3 regions of the Candidatus Contubernalis alkaliaceticus genome follow, and region 1 is predicted to be linked to each of the others. Evidence: riboswitches for the same ligand, from Rfam matches in the RefSeq annotation. Region 1 holds a riboswitch; each other region holds the start of a gene.
The links. A riboswitch is a leader RNA that binds a small molecule or an ion and turns the genes downstream of it on or off. The one in region 1 is predicted to bind cyclic di-GMP.
Positions count from the first base shown of each region.

Region 2: linked by a shared signal. The riboswitch ahead of HUE98_RS09125 (CpaF family protein) and the one ahead of HUE98_RS05680 (methyl-accepting chemotaxis protein) in region 1 are both predicted to bind cyclic di-GMP.
Region 3: linked by a shared signal. The riboswitch ahead of HUE98_RS16075 (hypothetical protein) and the one ahead of HUE98_RS05680 (methyl-accepting chemotaxis protein) in region 1 are both predicted to bind cyclic di-GMP.

Region 1 covers NZ_CP054699.1:1,191,755-1,197,571, forward strand. The annotation lists gene HUE98_RS05670 (HD-GYP domain-containing protein) at 1-524, shown strand, start outside; gene HUE98_RS05675 (sensor domain-containing diguanylate cyclase/phosphohydrolase) at 548-2,392, shown strand; cyclic di-GMP riboswitch class I at 2,890-2,975, shown strand; gene HUE98_RS05680 (methyl-accepting chemotaxis protein) at 3,089-5,050, shown strand; gene HUE98_RS05685 (chemotaxis protein CheW) at 5,093-5,602, shown strand.
Region 2 covers NZ_CP054699.1:1,829,735-1,835,551, forward strand. The annotation lists gene HUE98_RS09115 (PIG-L deacetylase family protein) at 1-188, opposite strand, end outside; gene HUE98_RS18080 (RcpC/CpaB family pilus assembly protein) at 395-985, opposite strand; partial or broken gene HUE98_RS09125 (CpaF family protein) at 962-2,287, opposite strand; cyclic di-GMP riboswitch class I at 2,412-2,503, opposite strand; gene HUE98_RS09130 (pyridoxal phosphate-dependent aminotransferase) at 2,709-3,839, opposite strand; gene HUE98_RS09135 (DnaJ C-terminal domain-containing protein) at 4,048-5,076, shown strand; gene HUE98_RS09140 (chaperone modulator CbpM) at 5,096-5,401, shown strand; gene asnB (asparagine synthase (glutamine-hydrolyzing)) at 5,644-5,817, shown strand, end outside.
Region 3 covers NZ_CP054699.1:3,259,458-3,265,274, reverse strand. The annotation lists gene HUE98_RS16085 (S8 family serine peptidase) at 1-1,374, shown strand, start outside; gene HUE98_RS16080 (M23 family metallopeptidase) at 1,421-2,626, shown strand; cyclic di-GMP riboswitch class I at 2,734-2,826, shown strand; gene HUE98_RS16075 (hypothetical protein) at 2,892-3,107, shown strand; gene HUE98_RS16070 (hypothetical protein) at 3,225-4,526, opposite strand; gene HUE98_RS16065 (adenosylhomocysteinase) at 5,045-5,817, shown strand, end outside.

The sequences.
Region 1 (5,817 bases):
CAAATGATGAATACGAAACCATTAAAAATCATCCATTTTACGGTTATGAAATTTTTAAGAAAACCTCTTTTTTTTCTTCTGTGTCAGGGGCAATAATTTTACAACATCATGAACGGTATCAAGGAAAGGGTTACCCCCAGGGGCTTAGAGGTAAAAACATTAATCCCCTGGCCCAAATTTTGGCTGTTGCAGATGTTTATGATGCTCTCACTTCAGACAGGCCTTATCGAAAGGCTTTTCAGCCCCATCAGGCGGTAGAAATGCTTTTTTCCTGGGGGGGGGAACTCTTCGATTTAAATATATTAAATCACTTTCTTGCAAACATAGCTGCTTACCCTGTAGGTTTTCACGTATTCTTAAATAATGGGGAAAGCGGGTTGGTAATCGCTAATACTCCGGGCTTTACCTTGCGGCCCGTAGTCAGGATATTATATACAGGGGAGGATCTGGCATCTCATCCTGCTCCCTACGATATTGATTTGTCAAGAGTGTTAGATTTAACTATTGTCAAAGTAAAGGAATAAAGTCTACTGGAGGGGGAAGATGTATGGAAGCTGATCGGGATAAAGATAATAAATATATAGAGAAACTTACCCTTCAGGAAGAACGGGATTTCATTTCTGCTGTGAACGATACCATCAGCAGCCTGGTTATTGTTCTCAATAATTGGGGTAAGATCATTCGTTATAACCGTGCCTGTGAAAGTATTACCGGGCTTGCTTTTTCTGAGGCAAAAGAAAAGGATTACTGGGATGTTTTTTGTCTGCCGGAGGAAAGAGAACTCTACAAAGCCTTCTTTATGAGTTTGGAGCCGATAGATTACCCCTTTGAATCAGAGACACAGTTTATTGGAATAGATGGTTTAATCTATACAATACTTTGGACTTATAATGTTTTGTTGGAGCTGGACGGCACGATAAAATATTTTGTTATGACTGGAACTGATGTAACCAAATACAGGGAATCCAAGAAAGCACTACAGGAAATTGGAGAAAAGTACAGGGGATTAATCCATGCTTCACCGGTAGCTTTTATTTCCCTTAATTCTTTGCACATGGTGAAGAGCTGGAGCTCTGCGGCAGAACGGATTTTTGGTTGGTCGGAAAAAGAAGTGCTGGAAAAAGATGTTTCCCTTTTCATGTATGATATCCATAACAGTATTTATGATCAATGCAACAAAGTAATTGTAGAGAGAAAATCAATTAATGATTTTGAATTAAATTGTTTCAGGAAAGACGGTTCACCTATCTTTGTCAGCCTTTCCCTGGCGCCGTTGTATGACCTTACTGGAGAGGTAGACGGTATTTTGTTAGCTGCTGTTAACATTACTGAGCGTAAGCTGGCAGAAGATAAGATTCGTTACATAAGTTTTCATGACATTACTACGGGGCTTTATAATCGGGCATATATGGAGCAAGAAATGCAGAGGTTGGATACAGACCGTCAGCTGCCTATCAGTATAATAATGGGGGATTTAAACGGCCTTAAATTAGTAAATGATACCTATGGACACAGTGTAGGGGACGAGATGCTGATAAGTACTGCTGATATCCTCAGGAAATCCTGCCGCCAAGAAGATATAATAGCCCGCTGGGGGGGGGATGAATTTGTAGTCCTTCTGCCCCAAGTTACAAAGGAAGATGCTCTGGGAATATGTAAAAGAATTATATCTTATTGTGAAAAAACATTTGTTAAAACGGTGCCTCTATCTATAGCCTTAGGTATTGCTTGTAAGCAGATGGGGGAGAAGGATTGTCTTGCGGAGATTTTAAAACAGGCTGAAGACAATATGTATAAACATAAGCTGGCTGAAAGTAGAAGTGTCAGGAGTTCGGTGCTAAATGCTCTACTGAAAACCCTGGAAGAAAAGAGTTATGAGACAGAGGAACATGCCCGGCGTATGCAGGATATGGCTTTAAAAATTGGCAAAAAGTTTAATCTATCGGAAACAGAATTGGACAGGTTAACTCTTCTTATTTATCTGCATGATATAGGCAAAATTACTATTTCTGAGGAAATCCTAACGAAAAAGGACAGTTTAACCGAAGAAGAATGGACAGCTATTAAGAAGCACCCTGAAACAGGGTATCGAATAGCTCGTTCTACGGAAGAATTTGCCCATGTTGCAAAAGATATTATCTCCCATCATGAACGCTGGGATGGGCAGGGTTACCCTGAAGGATTAAGAAAGCAGCAGATTCCTTTATTGGCTCGGATCACAGCCATTGTTGATGCCTATGATGTAATGACCAACGGAAGACCTTATAAAAAACCTTTATCACAAATAGAAGCTGCGGCTGAAGTTAAAAGGTGTGCTGGAAGCCAGTTTGATCCGGAGTTGGTGGAGGTTTTTCTAGCGGTTTTAGAAGAGAACACTGTATTGGAAAAATGATTAAGATATATATGGAATAATTTATCTCTTTTTTTCAGGGTATAAGATCCCCACCTCTAAGCGTTAGCGTAGGTGGGGCTTTGTCATTTCTTCGACAAAAATTCTAAAATTACCACAAATTGTAACAAGGAAATAATGTTTAATTGTAGAATATAATCCATTAATATAACATTTTAGCAATCTAAACCAATTACATTAGTTTGGATTGCAGTTGAATGGGCAAAAAACAATAAAAATACTTATAATGGTTTTTTTATCTTAAATATTGACGTTTTTATAAAACTTGTTTATAAGGGCATGCGTTGTTGTTAGTAACAGCAAATAATATCTTTAGACATTTTTTTTTATATAATGACAAAATACAACAAGGAAATATTGTGTATTAATAGAATATATTATATTAGAATATTATGGCATAACAAATAATCTTTTAGACATGGTTTGAATTTGATTTGGAATGAGGGGGGATAGGCTTAACTGTTAAAATATAATATATAAGTTGAAAAAGGCAAACCTGGTGAAAACCAGGGACGCAAAACCAAGGGTCTAAAGCTTTTTATGCTGAAGACAGCCGGTTGCCAGCTTTTCCTAAAGATTATAGTTTCTTCTAATTATAATTTTTGCTTTTAGAAAACTGGCGCTGCCATGTTTTTTTATTTTTGCACTATTTTAAATTCATTGGAGGGGAAGTATCTTATGTTTAAAAAAATGAGCCTTAAAATTAAATTAATCTCTTTATTTTTATTGGTCGGGTTAGTACCGGTTATTGCAATCAGTGTAATTTCTTACAACAGCGCCAGTGCAAACATTCAGGAGGAAATTGAAGCAGCCAATTACATGTACGCCGGCCTGGTACAAGAACAGTTAGACACCTATTTTAACGATGTAAAAAATAACGCTGTGGTGCTGGCTGCCACCCGAGATGTATACCAGAGCATGAATATTTTAAGTGAAGTGGAATGGGACACCCAGGACCCCCGTTGGCTTGAAAGGGTAGAGATTTTAGATGATATAAGCAGCGCGGTTTTGGCAGAGATGGGTTATGCCTTGTTTTATTTAACAGACCCCACCGGAAGAGTGGTATATACCACCAACACCGATAACAATTTTTTGGGGGCTGATTTATCCGATCGGCAGTATGTTCAAGATGGCCTGGCCGGCCGTGTAGCCTGGTCTGACCTGTTTTATTCCAACGTCGCTCTAGATAACATTATGACCGCCGTATCTCCCGTCAGAAGCGATGGTCAATCGGGAAGCATAATTGGTACATTTAACATTTCTGTAAATGCTCAAGGAATTGACCAGTTAGTTCATAACGGACTTGAGAATCTGGGGTCAACAGCGGATGCTTACCTTGTGGATTCTAACGGTCTGCTGCACAGCAACCTCAGGCATGGGGAATTATCCCAGGGAGCCGTGCTGCAGCAGACTGTTACTACCTGGCCTGCACAGGTATTGTCAGCACCCATCAGTTCCGGAAGCCTGGATTTCAGTGCCCAAGGTGAATATGTAAACACCATGGGTAATGCAGTTTTGGGAACTGTAGAGGTTCTAGAACTAGGGGACATGCCCATGGGCCTAGTCGTAATGATTGACCAGGCGGAAGCCTTTGCCGGGGTTGATATATTACGTAACTTAATGGTAATGGTTGCTGTCATCTCTGCCTTAATGGTGGCTGTTTTAGGGTATTTCATAGCTCTCAGCATTGCCAATCCCATTCAAAAAATTACTAAGATTGCCAATCAAGTAGCCCAAGGGGACTTCACCGTGCAGACCGAAATGAACCGTAAAGACGAAATCGGTCAGCTGGCCAATGCCTTTAATACCATGAATTCAAATCTATCCCAGTTGATACGGCAGGCAGTCGAAACAGCACAGGGAGTAAAGGATTCCAGCGAGGGATTATCTTCTGCCGCTGAGTCCACCAGCGCAACCTTAGAGCAGGTGGCCGCTACCACAAACCAGTTCGCCGGCAACAGCCAGGAGCTCAGCACCGGTGCTCAGGAGATGGCTGACATATCTAGAGAGGTGTCAGAGAGCGCCGCAGAAGGTGCCGAAGCTATAAAAAATGCTGTAACTCAAATGAAGGATATTAATGACATGGTGGAGGGCCTGCGGAGTATTATCGAAGGCCTGGACAACCGTTCCTCAGAAATCGGAAATATAGTCAGCATGATTACCGCCGTAGCAGACCAGACCAACCTTTTGGCCTTGAATGCTGCCATAGAAGCCGCCCGGGCCGGAGAACAGGGCCGGGGTTTTGCGGTGGTAGCGGAAGAAGTTCGTAAGCTGGCAGAGCAGACAGGAAAAGCTGCCGTAGACATCACCGCATTAATCAAGGAAACCCAGGAGGAGACAGGCCGTGCGGTAGAAAGCATGGACAAAGGGGTAGAAAAAGTCCGGGAAGGTTCCGATGTCATCATGTCCAACAGTGAAACCTTCAACCAAATCGTGGGAGAAGTACAGAGAATCGTAGAAAAAATTACTGAAGTTACTGTGGCAGCGGAGCAGATTAGTTCCGGAAGCCAGGAGATTGCAGCCTCTACAGAGGAACAGTCCTCTTCCATGGAAGAGATTACTGCAACCGCAGAAGATTTACGGAATTCTGCCGATGAGCTTTATAAATCCATGGAACGTTTTAAATATGACCAGGCGTAAGCTAAAAGTAAAAGGAAACAAAGTCATAGGAGGAGGTTATTTATGAACACTGAAAATAAAGCCGGTTTAGAGTATAAGCAGTTTGTAGTTTTTAAGCTGAGGGAAGAAGAATACGCCATCGGGATATATAGTGTCAAAGAAATTTTGAAACTGTTGCCCATAACCTCATTACCCCACGCCAGTGATTTTATAGAGGGAGTAGTTAATATAAGAAATACAGTAATACCGGTAATTGACCTGTGCAGACGTTTTAATTTGCCTGAATGCAGAACCAGTGACAGTAGAATTATCATCGTAGAAATAAACGGTCATCAAACAGGCCTCATAGTGGATGCAGTAACAGAAGTGCTGCAGGTTGCAGATAGTGATATACAGTACTCTCTAAGTGGGGTAACAGGCTCAAAGAACTTTTTAGAGGGAATTGCCAGGTATGATGACCGCCTGATTATTCTTCTGGGAATGGAAAACATCTTAAACTCTTCAGAAATCCTATCGTTAGAAGAATTAAAGGCCGGCAATGAAATTTTAAAAGAAGAAATGGCAGGGCAGTAAGTAAAATATTTTATCAATTTAGAGAAGAAATAAGTTTATTGCATCAGCCGGAGCAGAGGCTTTAACCTCTGCTCTTTTTTTGTAAATTCATATTTTTGTTTTTAATAATTTGTGTTTTTTATATTTTTTTCATCGTTAAACGAGAATTTGTGCAATTATATGTGACAAAAGAAAACTATTTAGGCAATTTTTTTTAAAACATTACATATTATAAC
Region 2 (5,817 bases), 640 kb from region 1:
GCTGCTTCTCTAGACTCATTTTCTCGAATCTTGGCAAGTTTTTCCTTTGAGTATCTTTTGCTGCCAGCATCTCCAGAAGTCATATACACTGCGGTAACTTGGCTGCCTCTCTTGACATGTTTAGCCAGACTTCCTCCACAGCCTATCAGATCATCATCTGGATGGGGAGCAAAAACTAAAACTTTCATTATACTCCCTCCTTGAATTAACTATTTCTTTCATTAACACTTAAATAATTATATGTTTGAAATATATAAAATTCCAATATTATACTTTGTATACTATTCCATCACCATAGAAACTGGAACTAATTATTTAATTCCTATGAAATTGTCAAGGCTAACTGGCTTTTAGTATCTCTTAAAAAAAGCCACTCCATTTCCATGGAAAGGCTTTAATGTGTCCTTACTGTTATATAGAAAGTTCCTTTCACGCTGGCATATACTAGTTTTTCTGCCTGTTCAGGGGTTGCTGCAATAAATATAACCTCAGGTTTTCCGGGAGATCCCTCTAAGGTTTCAGTTTTCCATGGATCCGACAGAACCAATGCATTTTCAACAATGGTGGAAGCAGAAAGCCCTCTGTTATCCCTTTCATCAGCATAAACAACTAGAATATCTACTTTACTGCCATAACTAATGAAATTGGCTATTGGCTCTAACCCGCTGACCGATATATTAATACCCCTCATATTTTCCGGTATTAAGCTGCAGAGGTTTCTCTCTCGATCTCTGTAAAACCCTGTTGGTTGTGTTTCGTTCACCTGAGAAAAGCAGGTAGAACCAGTTGATGTTAGTGGAACTTCCAGTTCTTCTAAAGCAAAAATATCCGGCCGGACCACTTTACCAGATTCTCCTGATGAATTTTTTTCTGGCTCATGGAATGCCTGGTAATCTGGTTCAGACTCAATGACATTATTTTGCTGTTTCCATTCAGGTATTCTTTCTATAGAAAAATCTTCTCCCCGTAGAAGAATTTTTTCCATACATTGAGGAACGATACCTGTAGGTTTGTGTTTCCCTTGAACCATACCTTCCGGATCTGTTCCTTTTTGCTCATAGACAAAAATATCCTGGGTTTTAATATTATCATCTTCCATACCTATAAGCTCAGTAATTTTTGTAATTTTCCTGGTTCCATCAGACATACGAGCCTGTTGAACAATAATATTAACAGATGAAGCTATCTGTTCCCTTATGGCACAAAGAGGTAATTCCATTCCCGCCATTAGTACCATAGTTTCCAAACGTACTATTGCATCTCGAGGACTGTTGGCATGGAGTGTGGAAATTGAACCATCATGACCGGTATTCATGGCCTGAAGCATGTCCAGTGTCTCTCCTCCCCGAACTTCTCCCACTACGATACGATCTGGTCTCATTCGCAAACAGTTACGGACCAGTTCTCTAATGGAATACTCTCCTTTTCCCTCAATATTAGCAGACCTGCTTTCCAAAGTAATGACGTGTTCCTGTCGAAGCTGAAGTTCTGCCGTATCTTCAATGGTTACTATTCTTTCCCCCTCAGGAATAAAGCTGGAAAGGACATTCAGCGTAGTAGTTTTGCCACTGCCAGTTCCCCCGGATACAATAATGTTCAACCTTGTCCTAACACAGGCTTCAAGAAAATCAATCATATCCTTGGTTATACTATTGAAGTTAATCAAATCTTCCGTCTGAAAGGGATCTGTAGAAAATTTTCGGATAGTCAGTGAAGGCCCTGTTATTGACAAGGGTGAAATAACTGCATTCACCCTTGAACCATCAGGCAGCCGGGCATCAACGGCGGGACTGCTCTCATCAATCCTTCTGCCCAGAGGGTTAATTATTTTATTAATAATGTGCAGTACATGGTCATCATCCCGGAAACTTACGTCGGTTTTGTGAAGCTTCCCACCCTTTTCCACGTAAATTTTATCAGATCCGTTAACCATTATTTCTGTAACGTTGGGATCACTAATTAGATTATTTATGGGGCCAAAACCGAACATTTCATTTGTAACATACTCAATTACTTTCTGTTTTTCTCCTTGGGATAGGGGTATTCTGTTTTCCATTAATATTTCATTCAGAGATTCAAGAACTTTTTCATCAAACTGCTTTTTTTGAAACTCATTGATATTATCCATTTGGATATGCTCGTCTAGTGTATCAATTACTTGTCGGAGCGTCTGATTAGCAATCTGATCCATTTCCTTTTTTTTATGAGTATTAACTGTTTTTTGTTTCTCTAATTGTGACTGTGTTGATTTTACTTCGTTTAGCTTGTATGTACTTTTTGAAAACATAAATTATCCCCCTTTCCAAAGATTAATTTTTTAATGGTGAAAGGTCTTTCTAATTTATTTTTTGTAAAATAAAAAACCCGACAGGCCGGGTTTACAGGTTATTTTCATACATAAAAATTCCTGTATAGGCGGCCAAGGCAATCATAGTTCCTTTATAAGGAACCTTAGATCCTGACTTTGCGTCCCAACCTTTCGGAAGGTTTGCCCTTTACTTTCAGGAATAAAGTTAATAAATAGTATTTAATACAAATAATATACACTCTATCACATTATAACATGTCCGTTACTTTTTGTCTAATTTAAGCTAACCCGAGATCCCAATAGATTATGGGAGGACTGCTTACGGTAATTTTTTAGCTAGAATTTAGAACACAGAAAAAGCACTGATAGAGATTCACAAGGGTTCCCCTCAACAATTTACTTATATTTGTATACGATCATTTAAATAATTTTCCAGTCTGTTCATCCCCTCAGCAATATTTTCCAGGGAGTTGGCATAGGAAATACGCAGGTATCCCTCACCATTTGACCCAAAATCAATTCCAGGAGTAAGGGCTACCTTGGCCTTTTTTAGGATTTCAAAGGAAAAAGTATAAGAATCAGTAGTGTATTTACTTATATTGGCCAGTGCGTAAAATGCACCAGTGGGTGGCACCTTAGCGGCAATTCCCATAGCCTTTAGTCGAGTCAACAGATAAAGCCGTCTTTGGTTATAAACCTTTGTCATCTCTTCAACTTCTTTTTGACAATATTTTAAGGCAGCACGGCCGGCCTCCTGCACAAAGGAGGTGACGCTAATAAATATGTTCTGCTGCAGTACCTGCATATAACGGATGTATTCCGGCGGAGCAATCAGGTAACCCAGGCGCCATCCGGTCATGGCATATTTTTTTGAAAAACTATTTATCACAATAGCCCGGTCTGTAAATTCCAGGATGCTGTGGTCCCGGCTTTCATAATTCAATCCATGATATACTTCATCAGAAATAATGCAGCATCCAATATCAGCTATTTTTTTCAGTTCTTCCGGTGAAAAAACGTTTCCCGTGGGGTTACAGGGAGAATTAATCAAAACTGCCTTGGTAGTAGGAGTCAGCTGTTTAATTAATTCTTCAGGTCTATACTTAAACCCATCCTCTTCCTTCACACTAACTTCCCGGGGAGTGCCCCCGGAGAAACGAATAAAATTAGGGTAACAGGCGTAATGAGGATTAGATATCACTATCTCCCCTCCCTCTACCAGTAAAGTTGAAAAAGCTATGAGCATGGCCGGGGAAGCTCCAGAGGTAATGATCACCTGTTCAGGAGAAATATTTACTCCATAATTTTGATCATAATAATGAGCAATATCTTCCCTTAGATCCCATTTCCCCAGACTGTGAGTGTATTGGGTATCCCCATCTTTAATAGCTTTAATGACTGCTTCTTTCACCGGTTCCGGAGTATTAAAGTCAGGTTCTCCAATTTCTAAGTGTATTATATTTTCTCCTCGGGCCTCCATCTGCTTGGCTTTTTCTAAAACCTCCATAACCATAAATGGTTTTATTTCCATTTACAATCTCCTTCTCTCTCTTTAAATTCATCATATTTACAATTATTAAATTTCTCTAAAGGTTGTTTTAATCCCTCTAGACAGCATTGTTTTTACTGTGTAATTTTAGTATAATTTCATTTAGAATAAAGTAACTATAAAGATTAATGAACAATCATTTAGTTTAATAGTTGCGGAAATTACTATATATGTTGAGGGGTAGCAGACCATGGGAGTAAAATATCAAGACTATTATAAATTATTAGGCATAGAACGAAGTGCCTCAGAAAAAGAAATTAGAAATGCCTACAGAAAATTGGCCAGGGAAAGCCATCCCGATCTTCAGCCCAAGGAAAAGAAAAAAGAAGCGGAAGAAAAGTTTAAGCTGATTAACGAAGCCTATGAGGTTTTGAAAGATCCAGAAAAAAGAAAGCTGTATGATCGCTTTGGCGCCGACTGGAAGCATGGGGAAGATTTCTCTGCCCAACAACAGCAGTGGAATACTGAACACAGAAGCAGCACCCATTCCTTTGACTTCGGTTCAGAATCCGGCGGCAGCGGCTTCAGTGATTTTTTTGAGGCTATGTTTGGCCAGGCTTTCCGGGACAGGGGTGCCGGAGATTTCCAGAGGGCCGGCGGCTTTCAAAGGCCCCGCAGGCCCCGGAAGGGAATGGATGTTACGGCAGAACTGGAGGTCACTCTGGAGGAAATCTTTTTTGGGGAAGAAAAACAATTTCAAATATCTATGCAGGATTTATGTGGTGTCTGTGGGGGTACCGGAGTTCAGGAAAACAGTTTCTGTTCCGGCTGCGGAGGCACTGGACATACGAACAATATAAAAACTTTAAAAATTAAAGTCCCCAAGGATGCCCGGGAAGGCAAAAAGATTAGATTGAAGGGACAGGGTGGTGAAGCTGAACCCGGAGCACAGCGGGGTGACCTTTACTTAAAACTAAAAATAAAGCCGCACTCAGTTTATAAGTTAAAAGGAAATGACCTGGAGGCTGACCTTTTGGTTCAGCCCTGGCAGGCAGTCTTAGGTGACAGGATTTCTGCTCCTACCTTGGAAGGATCTGTTCGGGTAAAAATTCCACCCCGTACCCACAGCGGACATAAAATGCGGCTTCGGGGAAAAGGAATGCCTAAAAAAGACGGTTCCAGAGGAGATTACTATTTGAAAGTTGTGGTAGATATTCCCCAGGAAGTTACTTCCCAGGAAGAAGAATTATATCGAAAGCTTTCCGAAATCAATCACTAACTAATGAGGAGTAAAACTCATGAAAAAGTATCAGTTAGAAATATTTTGCTTTGAAGCTAAAATATGTGATGAAGATTTTAACTGGGTAGATCTGTCCCAACTGGGTTTACCGGAAGAACTGATTCGGAAGATGTCCGAAACGGGCATAGTAGAAATGCAGAATAATAATGTCCGTTCCGACCAAATTGGCCGCATCTATAAAGCACTGCGCTTGCGACAGAATTTAGGGATTAACCTGGCCGGAGCCGGAGTAATCCTGGATCTTATGGAGGAAATGGAATCTTTGAGGGAAGAAATAAAGAGATTAAAAAGAGAGTTTTTCTAAACTCTCTTTTTTTTTGAGTAACCTCCGGGCAATTCTATGCATAGATTATTAATAAATAAGAGATATATCCTCAGGTACTTTATGTATCTATTTTGGCAAAGGTGCCACAAATGGTTATTTGTGGCACCTTTGCATTAAAATCATTAAGATATTTAACTGCTTTAAGTAAATTTCTGATAAATTTAAAGTAATCGAAATAATTTAAAAGGATATGTCTTATATATTTAAGGAGGAATCAATACATGTGTGGAATTACAGGGTGGATTCACTGGAAAAAAGATTTAACAAAAGAAAATCATATTTTAAGTAGAATGACTGAAGCTCTACATAATAGAGGTCCAGATGATTATGGTTACTGGATTTCCCCCAGAGCAGCTCTAGGACATCGTCGTCTGGTGGTAGTGGACCCTGAAGGG
Region 3 (5,817 bases), 1.5 Mb from region 1:
AATTCCGGTGATGACTATGAAGATGATGAATTTGCCTGGTTGTTATTAAATGATTCCATAGATCTCAGCAGCTCATTACATGCAAAGATGACTTTTAACCTTTGGCTGAATACAGAGGAAAATTATGACGGCGTATTATTTGGGTATTCATTAGACAGACATGTTTTTTACACCTTAGACTCATGGTCAGGCTCCACCGGAGGTGAATTCCATCCCTTTGAAGTAGATTTGAGTGATGCATGTGGAGAATTTGAGGTTTATCTTGCATTTATATTGCTTTCTGACTGTTGTAATAATTTTGAGGGAGCATACATTGATGATGTGGAAATACTTACGACCAATACAATATCTTCATATTCAGAAGCATATGCTTACTATAGTGGTACATCTATGGCTGCTCCCCATGTTTCAGGCCTGGCAGGCCTGATTAAAGCCTTAGACCCTGACCTTTCTAATCTGGAAATAAGGGAAACTATATTGGACAATGTAGACACCATTTCTTCCTTAGAAGGAAAGGTATCTACCGGGGGGAGAATAAACGCCAGGAAAGCCCTGGAGTCCCTGGTGCCGATAACCGGAGTAAGCCTTAACAAAACAGCTTTAACCCTGGTTGAGGGGGAAACAGATACCCTTATTGCCAATATTGAGCCGGCAGAAGCAAGCCAGGAAGTAATATGGACTTCCAGCAATCCGGCTGCAGCCACAGTAGACAATCAGGGCCGGGTAACAGCGGTATCCAAAGGTACAGCTGTAATAAAAGCTGTTAGTGCAGCTAATTCTGAAATTTGGTCTACCTGTGATGTTACTGTTACAGAATTTAATGTCACCCTGGGTGTCCATAGGGTTAATGCCACCACGCTGCAGCTGACCGCAGGCTCGTCTGCAGGGAATACTCTCTATCGTTTTGATGTAAGAGAAATGGACAGCGGTGGTGGTTACAGGATGATAAGAGATTACTCTACAGAAAATAATTTTACCTGGGAAGGTGCTCAGGACGGTGTTATTTATGAGATCGTCGTTCATGGGTTATCCGGCCTGGCCTATTCCGGATGCTATGTGGTTTTTGGAAACACTGTGCCTTTGCCGGGGGATACTTTTCAGGGCATAAATATGCAGGTTCATTCTGTGGGGGATAAAGTACATATTACCGCTTTGCCCCAGGGGGGTACCAATTTAATTTATGCCCTTCAATTTAGGGAAATGGGCGGTGATTATAGTATTTTGGACTCATCTAATCCCTATCAGGCTTCCCCTAGTTTTATAAGAGATCTGGAATACGGTGAATATGAGATTGTGGTTCATGGAATTGATGTGGCTGAAGGCTCATTGATTTATTATGGAGCTTACACTCCCTTTATTCATGCTGCTCCTTAAAGCATAACGAAGTCATAGGGACCAGGAGAAGAGGTAAATATTTACTATGAAAAAGGATTATAGTAAGAAAATTACAACATCAGTATTAATCGTTATGATTCTGTGGACGCTGGTGCCTGTAACTGCACAAACAGGGGAACTGAAGGTCAGCCTTGGAGTGGAGCGAATCAATGCAAATACATTACAGTTAACAGCAGATTCAGCAGGGGCCAACAATTTTAGTTACCGGTTTGACATGAGGATTATGGGTACCGGGGAGGACTATACTATCATAAGAGACTTTTCCTCCGAACCCATTTTTACCTGGGGAGGTGCCCGAGATGGAGAGCTTTACGAAATTGTAGTTCATGGGGTATCAGAACAGGGTTACATAGGATGTTACTGTGTATTTGGGAATACAGACCATTCTGCCATTAATTTATTAACAGGTTTGAACATGGAAATTCATGCTGAGGGCAATGCAGTTCATGTTACCGCTGTGCCCCAGGGGGGCACCCATGTAATCTACGCCCTTCAGTACAGAAAAGTTGGGGATAATAATTATAATGAACTGAACGCCTCTAATCCGTATCAGGTTTCTCCGTCTTTCATTAAGCCCCTGGATAATGGAGATTACGAAATTGTTGTACATGCCATAGATATGGCCGGTGGCTTAATAACTTATTACGGAGCCTACAGGCCTTTTACTCTTCCAGCAGAAGAGAGCCCGGGAACAGATCCTCATTTCTGGGAAAGCAGAAAAAGCACATGGATTCATCCTCTTAAAAATGGTTGGGACATGAGGCATGATCCTACCATTGGGGGAAGGCAGTTTGGCGCCCCCAGGGGAAACAGCGCGCATGCCGGAATAGATTTTATAGCAGATCCGGGCACACAGGTAATAGCTATGACTGATGGTACAGTTATCAACATTTATAATTTTTATGCTGGTACCCAGGCGGTGGAGGTAAAAAACACTGACGGTACCGTTATTCGTTATGGTGAAATCAATCCTCAAGTTAATATAGGGACTGCTGTTAAGCAGGGAGATTTAATTGGATGTATTATTCCTAATAATCTCGATGGGCTTTCCATGCTGCACTTAGAAATTTATTTAGGATTTGATAAAAACAATCAAGTTGTTACCGGTCCACTTACTCAAGTATCTAATTCCACTGAATACTGGTATGTTCTTATGCGCAACTACCTGCGAAGAGCTGATTTAATTGACCCTACGGAAGCAAAGGACCTGACAATTAAATATTCGCCTTAACTGTAAAGGGGTTTACTTTTTTTGCAATATTTATAAAAAAATTAAAAGGTATTTAAAGGGAAATCTATTGTTAAGATGGAATAATAATCTATAAGAAAATGAATACAAATAGATAAGGGCAAAACCATTGAAAGATGGTGACGCAAAGCTATGGGTCTATAGCCTCGAAGTAATCGGGGGATGACTGCCAGGCTGCCAAAAATTAATATATTGGAGCCTGGCTTTTTATTTTAATTTGATCTTTGAGTTGGGGAGGATGATTGTTTTGGCCCATAATAATAACCTTTCTGTGGAGGAATTGATTGGAGTTTTGCAGAGCTTTGGTTACAGTGGAAGAAGAATAAACAAGATGCTTATGAGTCATTTTGGCAGCACAGATTTAAGAGGCATGAGTGTTGAGGAACATCAAAAAGTAAAAGATATTTTAAATTATTACATAGATTTTGCCCAAAAGTGCATGGGTGTGATTAATTCAGAATAATTTTAAAAAACATTTTTGGGCTGATGACACGAAGCTTACAGAAAAAGCAGAGCCTTCCCTAAATTAAGAAGTCAGCAGCCCGTAGGGCTGCTGACTTCTTTGGCGGTATTGATTTTTTTATCCCGGCCCCGATCCCGGTGGTTCCGGCCCTGGTGGTTCCGGCTCCGGCTCAGGTTCCGGTTCCGGCCCTGGTGGTTCCGGCTCCGGCTCAGGTTCCGGTTGTGGTTCAGGTTGCGGCTCCGGTTGCGGCTCCGGCCTTGGGGCAGGCCTTGGTTCCGGCTCTGGTTCAGGTTCCGGCTCCGGTTCAGGCTCTGGTTCAGGTTCCGGAATATTGACGCTGGTGGTAACCGGGGAGGAATAGACACCCTTGCCGTTAAAAACGATAAGGGTATACGTATAGGTGCTGGCAGCAATAAAATTGTGTTCGTCTAGATACTCAAGGCCTGAAAGAATTTTTATTAAACGTTTTTTGCCTTGTTCATGGGAACGGAAAAGGTAGTAACGGGGTGATGTTTCACCGCCTCTTTCCCAGCTCAAATATACGTTTTCATCGGTGCTGTTATAACTGGACTTGAAATTAATAGGAGAAGCAGGTTTCTGAATGGGTATAGCAACCTGGACTCCCTCTGCTTGATGATGACTTATAGGAGGATGTTCCAGGGTAACTCCGTTTACATTAATGATAGCCAGATTAACAGTCCCATTTCCTGTTATTTCAGCCTTGGAATTAATAATAAGCCTTTCTACTGCAGCCTGCTCCAGGAGACTAACAAAGGCACCTTCTGTATGCTCCTCTATTTTTAAAAGTATTATCATTCCCCTTGAAACAATTAAGTTTGCGTTTTTATTTTTTATAGAAATACTATTACAATCAGCTGCTGTTTCTATTTTTTCACTGGTAGCTGCTATTAAGTTGCTGAAACCTATGCCGGTTTCTGTAGTTAGATTATCCTCTGTAAGCGTTGCCCCACTTCCCAAGGTGGTTACCTTAACATAAGTGCTGCCCCGAGCCTGTATATTTGTACTTCCTTCCCGGGCGTTGAGATACAGCCTATCAATGAAAGAGTCCTCTAATACTAAATTTTTCACGCTGCCTGTAATGGCCAGAACACCGGAAACGTTAACATTTTGCAGAATCAAACTTTCTCCTGCTGTTTTTGCCGACAGGTAGAGATTCCCGGTAATATCTGTATTCCTAAGGGTTACATCTGCTGCCTTGATGGTCAGGTCTCCCTCTATTTTTTCCCGTTTGTCCTGGGGGCCGTGAATGCCGTCAGAATCGATGTATACTATTTCCGTAAGACTCCTACAGCCCAATATATAGGTCCCGGCTAAAACTAAGAGACATAAAGTCAAGGCAAAGCAAAAACATCTTTTTGCAGTAAACTTATTTTTTCTTTCTAAAATTTTGGGGGTCATTTCTTTCTCCTTTTTATTTTTGCCGCTCTTCTTGTACTTCTTCAGGCCTTTTTTTGATAAACATAAATAAGGGCTTTTTGAATTTATCAGCTAATACTTATGGAAGAAGAAGTTAAAAACTATGAATAGATAATGTCAGGATTGTAGACATGATGGATTTCTTTATTACTGTTCTACAAGTTTTCAAATATTTCCTCTATGAATACCTGATTATCTCTGAACAAATTATTAAAATTGTCTGCTATCCAACTTCCAAACAGAAATAATACACAGAAGAATATAGCCATAAATCACCAATTGGTATAAAATAATTGTAATGATTCAAAACTCTTTAATTATAGTAAAAGGATAGATGGCTAAAGGTAGATAGCGGTATATGATACATCTCATAGGGAAGATTACATGATTAAGCCCATATCTCTCTTTTTACGGTAAGTTTGGGAAAACTCTAAAGGGATAACAAGGTTTATAGGTAACCTAAAAAACCTAAATATATTATGCAAGGATGAAGGTAAACAATGAAGGAACTGGTGTTAACTACAGGGGATCAAAAGCTTAATTGGGCAGGTAAGCATATGCCGGTTTTACAGGTGATTGAGGAACGTTTTTTGAGGGAAAAACCCTTTAAAGGAATTAAAATTGCGGTATGTATCCATTTGGAGGCTAAGACTGCCCGTCTTTGTGAAGTCCTCCAGTCTGGAGGTGCAGAAGTTTTTTTGGCCGGCAGTAATCCTTTATCTACCCAGGACGATGTAGCCCAGGCCATCGCCCGGAGGGGAGTAGCTGTATTTGCAAAGTACGGCTGTAGTGAGGATGAATATCTACATTTTTTAGAGGAATTAATCAAAGCTGAGCCCAACATTATATTGGACGATGGCGGGGATGTTATTCACATGATTCACGAAAGATATCCGGAATATATACCCCAGGTTATAGGGGGATGTGAGGAAACTACTACCGGGGTTATACGTATGAAGGCCAGGGATAAAGCCGGCCATTTGAAATTCCCTATGATTTCGGTCAATGATGCCATGAGCAAGTATCTGTTTGATAATCGATATGGCACCGGGCAGTCTGTTTGGACGGGTATTATGCAGACTACCAATTTGCTGGTAGCCGGGAAGACTGTAGTGGTGGCAGGATATGGTTGGTGCGGTAAAGGCGTGGCCAGTAAGGCAAAGGGGTTGGGTGCCGATGTCATTGTAACGGAGATAGACCCTTTAAAAGCCATTGAAGCGGTGATGGATGGTTTTCAGGTTATGCCCATGAAGGATGCCTGTCCCCTGGGGGA